2 linked regions of the Nitratifractor salsuginis DSM 16511 genome follow. The main gene of each other region encodes a partner of the protein of the gene in region 2 in a complex. Links are inferred from orthologs where the notes say so. Each region holds a gene or a part of one and is shown on either strand. Other genes may lie near its edges. The genes, in order: metK and groL.

Region 1 (6,499 bases), 1.6 Mb from region 2 along the record:
CCACTTCCAGCTCCGCCCGGGCGATGGCGTCGCGCGCCGCCTCCACCGCCAGATCGCTTGTGGCAACATCGGAATCGGCGATATGGCGTTCCTTGATCCCGGTACGTTTGACGATCCACTCATCAGTGGTATCGACTATTTTTTCGAGATCTTCATTACTGAGAATTTTCGGGGGGACATAGGCTCCGATGGAGCGCATAGATGCATAGATAGGTTTAGCAGTTGACATAAACTTCCTTCCGCTCTAGTGGAAGTGATTTTAACATAAAGGGGCTTTAGCGTGAAAGAGAACGGCGGCTCAGTCCTGAGCACCGTTGTTGCGTATCAGTAGCTCTTCGATCTTTTTGTTGACATTGGATTCTGAGTAGTTGATCGCCTGGAAGATGGCGTTTTTGATCGCTTTGGCATTGCTGGAGCCGTGGCTGACGATGGCACAGCCGTTGACCCCCAGCAGAGGAGCTCCGCCGTATTCGGCGTAATCGACCTGCTTTTTGAGCCGGGCGAAGACCTTCTTTTTCATCAGCAGCGCACCGATCTTGGCGGGCAGGGACTTTCGGATCTCCTGGCGCATCATGGTAAAGATGGCATCGGCCACCCCCTCGCTCGTTTTGAGAAGGATATTTCCGGTAAAGCCGTCGGTGACCACGACTTCCACACTGCCGTTGAAGATATCCCGCCCTTCGACGTTGCCGAGAAAGCCTGGAATTTTCTTCATCAGAGGGAACGCCTCTTTGGTCAACTCGTTGCCCTTGGACTCCTCTTCGCCGTTGGCCAGGAGCCCGACACGGGGTGATGAGATCTTCATCACCTCCTGGGCATAGACTTCGCCCATCACCCCAAACTCGTAGAGGTTGTGGGGCTTGCACTCCACGACTGCCCCGACGTCCAGGACCAGCGTCTTGGCATTGTTGACGTTGGGCATCAGCGTCGCCAGAGCCGGTTTGGAAATGTGGGGGAGTCGTCCGATCCGCAGGGTCGCCAGGGTCATCGTGGCCCCGCTGTGGCCGGCCGATACGACAGCATCGGCCTTCCCCTCTCTTACGAGCTCCACCGCCTTGTAGATCGAGGAGTCCTTACGGCGCAGGGCGTTGGTGGCCTGATCGTGCATATCGATCACATCACCGGCTTCGACGATCTCTACCTGCTCGAGATAATATTGGGGGAGGAAGGAGAGGATCGCTTCCCGATCCCCAACGAGGATCGGCTGAAAACGACGTTCGTCGATTGCCTGGATGCATCCTTCGATGATGGGTTCGGGACCGAAATCCCCGCCCATCGCATCGATGGCGACGCGGATCATCCCTTTGTCGGGAGACATTAGGACTTGTATTCGCCTGTAACAGGGTTCATGCGGTGGGGCATTCTCCAGGTACCGTCAGCATCTTTGACGGGGCGGGGGAGTTTGACCTTGTAGTGGGTGCGGCGCTTGGCGGCGCGGGTTTTACTGTGTCTTCTCTTGGGTACTGCCATGGGTTATCCTTTCTAATGGGTTTCAGTATTCAATATCCACTTCCCGCTCATCCTCCCGGCATTTCGGGCAATAATGATAAGCGGAGCGGTAGGAGGCGATCTCCCCCTCCATCAATCGGGAGATGTCGATCATGCCGTCCAGAAACTCTATGGTATCCAAATCTTCCGTCACCTTCCGGGCCTGATCGGTGAGGGTCAGGTCCAGAGGGAGACGAAGCTTTTCGGTAAATTCGGAGCCGCATCGGTCGCAAATCAGCCTGATCTCTCCGCTGATCTCCGACTCCATGCTCACTTCATGGGCTCCGGTCCTGAGCAAAGTGCCTTCGATCTCCAGATCTTCCATCCGATGGCGGAAGTTTCCGGGGGAGCGGCCCACCTTGCTAAACGTGATTTTCAAGGAAGTTCCTTAGAGAATCTCCCGCTGGGCGAAGAAGAAGGCGATCTCTTTCTCGGCATTCTCCAGAGAGTCGCTTCCATGCACGGCGTTAGCGTCGATGCTCTCGGCGAAATCGGCACGGATCGTGCCGGGAGCCGCCTCTTTGGGATCGGTAGCGCCCATCAGCTCACGGTTCTTGGCGACGGCATTCTCTCCTTCGAGAACGGAGACGACAACCGGGCCGGAGATCATAAACTCCACGAGCTCGCCGAAGAAGGGGCGTTCTTTGTGTACGGCGTAAAACGCTTCGGCATCGGCGCGGCTGAGCTGGATCTTTTTGATCGCGGCGACACGCAGGCCGTTGCTTTCGAATCGGTCGATGATCTTTCCGATCACATTCTTTTTGACAGCGTCAGGTTTGATGATCGATAGGGTCTTTTCCATCGTAGTTGAGTCCTGATTAAAAATTTGGAGGTGGATAATATCACAAAAAGTATAAAGGGGAGTTTAAAAACGGACGGGAGAGCTTCTTCCCGTCCGGAGGCTAAGGAGTATTTTAGTCCTCGATGACAGGAGCGTGCTCGGCACGTGCCTCGGCGGGGACATCTTCCCGGCAGGGCATTCCCTCGACACACTCGGCCCAGACGATGCACCCTTCTGTGGGACAGGCTTCCGCACAGGCGGGAGTATCATGGTATCCGACACACTCGACACACTTGTCAGCGTAGACGTAGTAAGTGTCCTCACCTGTGGGGTTATCGTCCTCGTCAACGATCGCTTCGACGGGGCACTCATCGATACATGCCGCACAGTTGATGCAGATGTCTGTAATCATTACTGCCATGTGTTTCTCCTTTGTTCGTTTTGTGAATCACACTATAGCACAGGAAGATTAAACGAGTCTTTAAGAAAAATAGGACAAATTAATGTGTAAGAAATGATACAAAATGTAACAGAAAAGGAAGTTATCGATGTATTTGCATATTAGTAAATAGGGAGATCGGAAGACATTAGCGGCAGTTTGAAAAATTATCGGGAAGCTATTTCCAATTCAAAATCTAAAATCCAAAATCTTCCATTCCCCAGAGGGGTCGGCCCTAGAGTCCCAGGTAGGAGCGGATCTCTTCGACCCGGTCGGTGCGCTCCCAGGTAAATTCGGGGAGTTCCCGGCCGAAATGGCCGTAGGCAGCAGTTTTGCGGTAGATGGGGCGCAGGAGGTCGAGGCTTTTGATGATCCCGGCGGGGCGCAGGTCGAAGACATCGCGTACACACGCTTCGAGCCGGGACTCTTCCACGTTGGCGGTGCCGTGGGTATCAACCATAATGGAGACCGGCTCCACGACCCCGATGGCGTAGGCGATCTGGATCGTTACCCGTTCGGCCACGCCGGCCGCGACCAGGTTTTTGGCGACCCAGCGGGCGGCATAGGCGGCGGAGCGGTCGACTTTCGTGGGGTCCTTGCCGCTGAAGGCTCCGCCGCCGTGGGGGCAGCTCCCGCCGTAGGTATCGACAATGATCTTGCGTCCCGTCAATCCCGCATCCCCCTGGGGGCCGCCGATGACGAAGCGGCCCGTGGGGTTGATGTGGTAGACGATATCCTCGGCACGGAGCTCTTCGGGGATCACTGCGTGGATCACCTCCTGGAGCACATCCCGGTGAAGCTGTTTCTGCTCGATCTCCGGGGCGTGCTGGGTGGAGACGACGACCGTGGTGACCTCCACCGGCTTGCCGTCACGATAGCGCACACTCACCTGGGCTTTGCCGTCGGGCCGCAGGTAGGGAAGAGTCCCATCCTTGCGCACTTGGGCCAGGCGGGCGGTGATCTTGTGGGCCAGGGAGATGGGCAGAGGCATCAACTCCTCCGTCTCTTTGCAGGCATAGCCGAACATCAATCCCTGATCCCCCGCTCCGATCTCGCCGGAAGCCTGGTCGACCCCCTGGTTGATGTCGGGGCTCTGCTCTCCGATGCCGTTGAGCACGCCGGCGCTGCGGTAGTCGAAACCGAAGCTCGCATCGGTATAGCCGATCTCGCGCACCACTTCACGGGCGATCTCCTGCATGGGAGCGTAGGCGTGGGTCTTGAGCTCTCCTGCGATGACACAGTAGCCGTTGCTCAGCAGGGTTTCGCAGGCGACTCTCGCCCCCTTGTCCCGCTCGATGATGTAGTCGAGGATTGCGTCGCTGATCTGGTCCGCCATCTTGTCGGGATGGCCTTCGGTGACCGATTCGCTGGTAAAAATATACTCTTTTGCCATAGGCTTCCTTTATCCTTTGCTTACGGATTTCTTTTCGGAATTATATACTCTTCCGTCTCCCCCATCCTTGGAGGACGTCTCCAGGCGTTGCGCCACCTTTCGGGCCAACTGATTCGGCCGCAGGCCCAGGTGCTCTTCTACTACCTCTGTTTTGCCGTGGGGGATGAAACGGTCTTCATATTCGAAGCTTTCCAGAGTGACCCCTTCGATCCCCTCCTCTTCGAAGAACTCCTCAAGCGCGGAGGCGACCCCTCCGATCCTGGCCCCCTCGCTGAAGACGAACCATTGCCGGTAGCGCCGGGCCAATTCCCTCAGAAGCTCCCGGTCGAGGGGCTTGACGAAGCGCAGATCCAGGATCGCGGGACGGAGCTCCTCCAAGTGTTTGGCAGTCTCCAGAGCCCGCCCGACCCCGTTGCCGTAGCCGACGAAAAGGACTTCCTCCCCCTCCCGGAGCAGATGGGCCCGACCGGTCTCATAGTCGGGAACGTCGAAATCCTCCGCCATAAAAGCCCCCCGCGGATAACGGATCGCCAGCGGCATGGGAAAATCGACGGCAAAGCGGAGGGCCTTTTTGAAGCTGCGCTCATTGAAGGGGGCCATCAGGGTCATATTGGGGATGGGACGCAGATAGGAGATATCGAAAGCCCCCTGATGGGTCTCTCCGTCTTCTCCCACGATCCCCGCACGGTCGATGGCGAAGGTGACCCCGACGTTCATCAGGGCGATGTCGTGGATCACCTGGTCGTATCCCCGCTGCAAAAAGGTGGAGTAGATGGCGCAGAAGGGTTTGAAGCCCTCTTTGGCCAGCGGGCCCATACTGGTAACGGCATGCTGTTCGGCGATCCCCACATCCCAGAAGCGCTCCGGGTATTTTTCCAGGAGAGGAGAGAGGCCGGTCCCGCCGGGCATAGCGGCGGTGACCCCCACGATCTTCTCATCGCGGGAGGCGAGTTCCTGGAGGGTTTCGCTGAAGATCTGCGTTGCACTTTTGGCTCCGGCGCTCTTTTTCAGCGGCTCCCCCGTCTCGATATCGAAGGGCCCCACCCCGTGCCAATGTTCCAGGGGCCCCTCGGCGATCTTGTACCCTTTGCCCTTGATGGTCTGGGCGTGGACGATCACCGGCTTGCCCATCGATTTGGCGATCTGGAGGGTGTGGATGATGGAGGGGATATCGTGCCCGTCGATGGGGCCGATGTATTCGATCCCCAACTCTTCGAAAAGCATCCCGGGAGTGATGAGGCGAAAGGACTCTTCGAACTTTTTCGCCATATAGGTCGCCCCCTCCGGGAGCATCTCCAGGAGGCTTTCGGTTTTGCGCTTGAGCTTCTGGTAGAAGGGGCCGGCCATCCCTTTGGAGAGGTAGCGGCTGATCGCCCCGATGGGTTTGGCGATGCTCATCTCGTTGTCGTTGAGGATGATCACCACCGGATATTTGCGGTCGCCCAGCTCGTTGAGGGCTTCATAGACCATCCCGGCGCTCATACTCCCGTCGCCGATCATCACCACGGGGATGCGGTCCTCCCCTTTGAGCCGGATCGCCTTGGCGGCGCCCACCGCCAGAGAGATGGAGGTGGAACTGTGGCCCGCCTTGTAGTAGTCGTAGGGAGATTCCTCGGGGTTGGTATAGCCGCTGATCCCGCCGAACTGCCGCAGGGTATCGAAGGCGTCCCAGCGGTCGGTCAGCAATTTGTGGGCGTAGGCCTGGTGGGAGACATCGAAGATAAAAGGATCCTTTTGGGCATCGAAGACATAGTGCATCCCGATGATCAGATCCACCGCTCCGAGGGTGGAGCTGAGATGCCCGCCGTTGCGGCTGACCACTTCCAGGATCCTTTGGCGGATCTTTTGGGCCAGCTCCTGCAACTCTTCGGGGCTTTTATCTTTGATCTGCATCCGAGTCCTCTCCTTTCATCAGCGCGGCGACGACCAGCTGCCTCGCTCTGGCGGGGCTGAGCCGTTTCCCTTTCAGGGAGAGCTCTTCGAGCAGGGCTTCGTACCATGCGTCATCGCAGCGATGCTTGTAGAAGAGCAGGCTGCGTGAGCCGCGCCCGGATACTCCCCACGCTTCGAGCCCTACCGGCTCTCCCCGCTCTCCGGGACGGGAGATCACCTTGGCCTTTCTCATCCCAGGACCTCATCCATGGCACTGAAGAGCCGGTCGTTCTGCTCCGGGGTCCCGATGGTGATCCGCAGAGCGTTCATTCCGTAGCTCGCCAAATCCCGCACGATCACTCCCCGACGCAGCAGGGCATCGGCGATCTCCGATGAGTTGCGCTCTTCATCGAAGAGCCAGGTAATGAAATTGGTATAGCTCTCGATGTACTCAAAACCCCGCTCCCGGGCATAAGCCTCATACCGGGGGAGCTCCTGCCGATGGATCTGTAGGGATTTCTGGACG
Region 2 (6,401 bases):
GAGAACTTCCTCCAGGGTAGGCAGTCGGATAGGCATCAGGGCCTGAATCGTTTCTCTCCACACCCTTCCCGATTTCAGCGTACCGAAGGGGTCCCGGTCGAGAAACCAACTTCCTGCATCAAGTCGGCGAAGCTCTTCCACGGCGTAGTCGATGACCCGTCTTGGGCGCAGTTCCCCCGGGAAACACTGTTCCACATCGGTGGTTCGCTCCAATGTCTCATCGTGGCAAACGACCCAGGCTCCATCCTGGCTCAGCTGCACATCAAGTTCGATGAAGTCGCAATGCCCTGCCGCCGCTTCGAAAGCACAAAGTGTATTCTCCGGACGGATCTCCCTCCAACCTCTGTGGGCACCGATCAACTGGTCTGATCTGAATTTTTCGTAAAAAGCCATAACTACTCCTTCCCTTAAATATATTACCAGTTTAAAATAGAAAGTTGATAAAATCTAATCATTGCCAGAACAAGGAAGGTAGGTTGAAGACCTCTGGAATCAAAATGGAAATTGAAGCATTGCGAAGAGGTTATATTGTCCTGAATATTGATAGGGAAAGCAGTGTGATGGGATCTTCTTGTTAAAGGAATGAAGTATTTTATTCAGATATGAAAGATTCCGGTCTCACGACCGGAAAGAAAAGGAGGGAATGAATCGACGTTTTGGGAAAATTCCTTCAGGAGGTGGGGGAGATTACATCATCCCCATTCCGCCCATTCCGCCCATTCCCATATCGGGAGCGGCGGGAGCGGGTTTGTCCTCTTTGATTTCGCTGACGGTCGCTTCGGTCGTCAGCAGGAGGCTGGCGACAGAGGTGGCATTTTGCAGTGCGACCCGCTCGACTTTCAGAGGATCGATGATACCGGCTTCGAACATATTGACATATTCGCCGGTGGCAGCGTTGAAACCGAGGTTGGCGTCTTCGCTGGTGCTGACTTTGTCAGCGACGACTCCGGCGTCGAAGCCGGCGTTGTCTGCGATCTGCTTGATGGGAGCTTTGACGGCGCGCAGGATGATCTCCGCACCGACCTGCTCGTCACCTTCGAGGCTGATTTCGACCGCTTTGGCGGCTTTGACCAATGCGGCACCTCCGCCGATAACGATTCCCTCATCCACAGCCGCTTTGGTCGCGGAGAGGGCGTCGTCGACGCGGTCTTTTTTCTCTTTCATCTCGGTCTCGGTAGCGGCACCGACCTTGATGACAGCGACACCACCGCTGAGCTTAGCCAGGCGCTCCTGGAGCTTCTCGCGGTCGTAGTCGCTAGTGGTGTTCTCGATCTGAGCCTTGATCTCGCGGATGCGGGCTTCGACCGCCTCTTTGCTGCCTTTACCGTCGACGATGGTGGTATCATCTTTGTCGATGACGACACGGGCGGCTTGACCGAGCTGATCGATGGTGGTCTTCTCCAGGGTCAGACCGAGCTCTTCGGTGATGACGGTACCGCCAGTGAGGATAGCGATATCCTTGAGCATCTCCTTCTTGCGGTCGCCGAAGCCGGGGGCTTTGACGGCGGCGATGTTGAGGATGCCCTTGAGGCGGTTGAGGACCAGAGTCGCCAAAGCTTCACCTTCGACATCGTCAGCGATGATCAGCAGCGGGCGTCCGCTCTGCTGGGTCTGCTCGAGCAGAGGGATCAGGTCTTTGAGGCTGCTGATCTTGAAGTCGGTGATGAGAATCAGCGGGTTGTCCATCTCGACGGTCATCTTCTCACTGTTGGTGACGAAGTAGGGCGAGAGATAACCACGATCAAACTGCATACCCTCGACGACTTCGAGTTCGTCGTTGATTCCTTTGGCCTCTTCGACGGTGATGACGCCGTCTTTACCAACTTTTTCCATCGCCTCGGCGATGAGGTTACCGATTTTGGCATCGCTATTGGCGGAGATGGTGGCAACCTGAGCGATCTGCTCTTTGTCGCTGACCTCTTTACTCATCTTCTTGAGCTCTTCGATGATGGCGGCGCTGGCTTTGTCCATACCTCGCTTCACTTCGATGGGGTTGGCCCCTGCGGTGATATTGCGCAGACCTTCGCGGAAGATGCTTTCCGCCAGAACGGTGGCGGTGGTGGTACCGTCACCGGCTTCGTCCGCGGTATTGCTGGCGACCTCTTTGACCAGCTGAGCTCCCATATTTTCCAGAGAATCGGCCAGCTCGATCTCCCGGGCGACAGAGACGCCGTCCTTGGTAATGCTGGGAGCGCCGAAGCTCTTCTGGATCAGGACATTACGTCCGCGGGGTCCCATCGTGACCTTGACCGCGTCGGCCAGTTTTTTGACTCCGCTGTAGAGTCCGTTACGTGCGATATCTGAAAAGACGATTTCTTTTGCCATTTTTATGCTCCTTTGATGCGTTGACTGATTTCTATTCTTCTACTCTTCTTACTCTCTAATATTCGGGGCTTAGCCCAGGATACCGAGGATCTCGTCGCTGTTGAGGATGAGATACTCATTATTGTCCAGAACGATCTCGGTCCCGGCGTATTTGCCGAAGACGACCGTGTCGCCTACTTTGATTCCCTCTTCTTCCGCATCGGGTCCGACTGCCAGGACTTTCCCTTGAAGGGGCTTTTCTTTGGCGTTGTCGGGGATGATGATGCCGGAAGCGGTGGTTGTGACTTCCTCCTCACGCTCGATCAGTACACGATTAGCCAGGGGTTTGAAGTTCATGCTCGCTCCTTTTTGGTTTAGTTTGACGGTATTTTAGTGAGTTTTTTGATGTATGTCAAGTCAATTCCAGGAAAATATTTAAGAATCATTAGTGTTATTGACTAAAGTTACCTTATTTTTAATACTTATTTCTCTCTCTTTGGCTTGGTATTGACTTTTAAAGTTTTCTAGGGTAATATTCCGGCCTGTATTTTTGATGGCAGGGTAGCTCAGCTGGTTAGAGCGCTGGTCTCATAAGCCGGAGGTCGGGGATTCAAGTTCCCCCCCTGCTACCATTCCCCCTTTTTTATTTCTCATTACTATTTTCCATCTTTTTTTTTATTTTTAACCCACAGTCACACAGTTGGCCTTTTAGATAATACTGCCTTTTTCATTTCGATCTCTAACAATGATTTAGACATAATAGCTCCATTGAACAATTGCAGAGAGGAGTGATCTTTATGGTGAAGCTGGATACCTTGTCATTAAAAGAGGCGCTGGGTTTGGCGTTGGAGAATGCGCCGCTCAAAAGGGAACGGGAGATTGTGACGCTTGATCGGGCTTTGGGGCGTATTCTCGCGCAAGAGGTGAAGGTTCGCAAAAACCTTCCTTCATTTGACAATTCGGCTATGGACGGCTTCGCTTTTCGTTATGGGGATGGCGGGAAGCGACTGCGGATCGCCGCGACGATTTTTGCCGGAGATCGACCCGAAGCGATTTTAGAGGAGGGAGAGTGCTACCGGATTATGACGGGGGCACAGGTACCGGCCGATGCCGATACGATCGTTCCGATCGAGAAGTGCTCTGATGTGACGGATGAAGCGGTGACGATTCCTGAGGGGATCAAGCGGGGGAGCAACCTGCGCAAACGAGGCGAAGAGCTCGACGTGGGGACGACGCTCTTGGAGGCGGGAACGGTGTTGGAACCCTCCCATATCGCGTTGCTGAGCAGCCAGGGGTTGATGGCGGCCGAGGTGACGGCGCCGCTGAGGATCGCTGTATTGTCTAGCGGAGATGAGATCCGCGAACCGTGGGAGGAAGCGGAGGAGGACGAGATTTACAATGCCAACGCTTTTGGGATCATTGCCCTGCTGCAGCGCTATGGCTTCGCGGCGGAATACCACGGCCGCATCCCCGACGATCGGGAAAGCACCGTCGCAATGCTGGGGGAGCTCAAGCGTTACGATGTGATCTTCACCAGCGGAGGGATCAGTACGGGAGAAGCCGATTTTCTCTACGAAGCCTTCCTCGCTAATGGGCTTGAGCCTCTCTTTCACGGGGTCAATGTCAAACCGGGGCGTCCCACGATGATGGGTCGGATGGGGCGGAGCTTCGTGATGGCGATGCCGGGCAATCCTCTGGCTACGATGCTCAATATTTTGGTCCTTGCGATTCCGGTGCTCTTTCGGATGCAGGGGGCCCGATCGGTCCGGCACCGCCGTTTCAGCGCCGCGATGGGCGAAGTGCTCAAGCTGCGGGGCGGGCGGAGCGAAATGGTCCTGGGGCGAATGAGAGAGGGGCGTTTCTTTCCTACCCGGGGCAACCGCTACGGATCGGGGATGCTCACTCCCCTGGCGGAGAGCGATGTCCTAGCGATATTCGGGGAGGAGGTCCGGGAACTTCCGGAAGGAACATCGATCGAGGTGATCCCCCTTTGGGATGCGGTAGAATTTCGAAACGATTCACAGGAAGGATAGCCGATGCAACTTGCTATAGCCCTGGACCTGCCCAGCTCCGCGGAGAATCTCCGTCTCGCCGAAGCCCTGGGGGAGTTCGATGATCTTTGGATGAAGGTTGGCTTTCGCACTTACATCCGCGACGGCCGGGACTTTCTCGATACCCTGCGGAGCATCAACCCCCGTTTCAGGATCTTTCTCGATCTGAAGCTCTACGACATCCCCAACACAATGGCTGACGCGGCGGCGGAGATCGCCGAGTTGGGGGTGGAGATGTTCAATGTCCACGCCAGCGCCGGGGAGCGGGCCCTGCGGACGGTCATGGAGCGGCTGGAACCCTATGGAGAGGATCGTCCCCTGGTCCTGGCGGTGACGGCGTTGACCTCTTTCAGCGAAGAGGAGTTTCGCCGTATCTATGGGAAGGGAATCGACGAGAAAGCTCGGGAGTTCGCCCGAATGAGCTATGAGGCGGGATTGGACGGGGTGGTCTGCTCCGCTTTTGAGAGCCGGGCAGTCAAGGAGGTGACTTCGCAGAAATTTCTGACTCTGTGCCCCGGGATCCGCCCCTTTGGAGAGGAGGCGGGGGATCAGCAGCGGGTGGCGACCCTGGAGTTGGCGGCCAAAGAGCACGTGGACTTTCCCGTCATCGGGCGGCCTGTCTATCAAGACCCCGATCCCAAAGAAAAAGTGCGGCAAATCTTGCAACGCATCGGGGGGCTTTCCGCTCGATCACAATAGCCTTTGGTACCTTGCTGTGGCGCCCTTTTCGGGGGTTTGCATCCGGGAATAAAATCTGTTATACTCGGCGCGAAGGCAGGCAGGTGGCTGCTTGCGGTTGGTGCCGCAAGAGGAAAGTCCGGGCTGCAGTGAGGCAGGACTCCAGCTAACGGCTGGCCGAAGCGATTCGAGGGCAAGTGCAACAGAGAGTAGACCGCCGATGGCGGGTTTTCCCGCACAGGTAAGGGTGAAAGGGTGGGGTAAGAGCCCACCGGTGCCCCCGGTAACGGGGGCAGCCAGGTAAACCCGGTCCGCAGCAAGAAGCACCTGGTACAAGCCTCACATCTTGTGTGCTTCGCTCGAGCCCGTCGGTGACGGCGGGCCTAGATAAATAGTCACCCAACGACAGAACCCGGCTTATCGCCTGCCTTCTTTTTCAAATTAGAAATTAGTAGTTAGAAATTAGAAATTGGAAATTGATGGTAGTGTGTTCAATTATTACATCTCCACGACTAAAAAAGAATTCCTAACTCCTAATTCCTAATTCATGAAGGTTTACCACGCTGTGAAACTCCATAAAACATTTATAATTCTTTCGCTCTTTTTCCTTGGTTCGTTTCTTTCCGCCGCCGAGCACTATGCTCGGGTGGAGCCCTGGGATCGGGCGACGATCAAGGCGGCGGCTCCGGGGGAGGTACTGGAGGCGAATCGTGCTCTGGAGGGGAAGCTCATCGAGGATGCTAGAATCATTCATATCGACGATCGGCTGGACCGGCTCGATCTGGAGCATTCCCGCGAGACGCTGAAGCTGTTGCGGCAAAATCTTGAGCTTACCCAAAAGATGCTGCCCGGCCTGAAGGGAAGTTTCCAAAGGCAGCAGGGCTATTTCCAGCGCCTGAACAAACTCTCCACCGCCAGCCAGACCCAGAAAGATCAGGCTTACCAGGCGATGGTGGCGGCGCAGAACCAGTGGTTGAGTACCCGGCAGCAGGTGATCAACCTGCGCCGAAGCATCCTGGAGATGGAGCAGAAGGTCGCCACGCTCCAGGATAGGATCGCCAAGAAGAATATCCGGTTCAAAAACCGTTATCTCTACCGCCTGCTGGTCCGCCCCGGGGAGTATGCCGGGATCGGCACCCCCCTAGCGATCGTGGATGATCTGAGCCGCGCCCGCCTGGTGATCTATTTGGCGGAGGATGAGGTCAAGGCGCTGCCCAAACTCCGGCTCTGGATCAACGGAAAGCCGAGTGATCTGAGGCCCTACAAGGTATGGAAAGAGACCGATGAGAAGTATCTCTCCTCTTACCGGGCCGAGATCGAAGTGCCCGCCGGCCGTTATCCCTTCTCATCGCTTGTGAAAGTGGAGCT

What was found.
Region 1: the proteins of groL (region 2) and metK are in contact, whole or in part, in a cryo-EM structure (PDB 8P4O), measured with the Escherichia coli proteins. The link is inferred for Nitratifractor salsuginis DSM 16511 from one-to-one orthologs.

The regions. Positions count from the first base shown.
Region 1 is NC_014935.1:288,857-295,355, reverse strand. Bases 2,023-5,017 are described here. They hold metK (methionine adenosyltransferase), read right to left. Parts: upstream 4,102-5,017; coding sequence 2,944-4,101; downstream 2,023-2,943. Other genes in these bases: dxs (1-deoxy-D-xylulose-5-phosphate synthase), read right to left, coding at 4,111-5,017; NITSA_RS01535 (4Fe-4S dicluster domain-containing protein), read right to left, coding at 2,403-2,690; ndk (nucleoside-diphosphate kinase), read right to left, coding at 2,023-2,290. Outside these bases: NITSA_RS01560 (beta-ketoacyl-ACP synthase III), read right to left, coding at 1-229; phosphate acyltransferase PlsX, read right to left, coding at 299-1,300; rpmF (50S ribosomal protein L32), read right to left, coding at 1,318-1,470; NITSA_RS01545 (YceD family protein), read right to left, coding at 1,493-1,867; more of ndk, read right to left, coding at 1,877-2,022; more of dxs, read right to left, coding at 5,018-5,994; NITSA_RS01520 (hypothetical protein), read right to left, coding at 5,978-6,226; hisC (histidinol-phosphate transaminase), read right to left, coding at 6,223-6,499. UniProt on the Escherichia coli protein: Catalyzes the formation of S-adenosylmethionine (AdoMet) from methionine and ATP.
Region 2 is NC_014935.1:1,858,389-1,864,789, reverse strand. What follows is about bases 7-2,903. They hold groL (chaperonin GroEL), read right to left. Parts: upstream 2,326-2,903; coding sequence 688-2,325; downstream 7-687. Other genes in these bases: groES (co-chaperone GroES), read right to left, coding at 2,395-2,661; NITSA_RS09545 (glycerophosphodiester phosphodiesterase), read right to left, coding at 7-393. Outside these bases: more of NITSA_RS09545, read right to left, coding at 1-6; NITSA_RS09525 (molybdopterin molybdotransferase MoeA), read left to right, coding at 3,102-4,337; pyrF (orotidine-5'-phosphate decarboxylase), read left to right, coding at 4,341-5,054; NITSA_RS09515 (RND family efflux transporter), read left to right, coding at 5,680-6,401.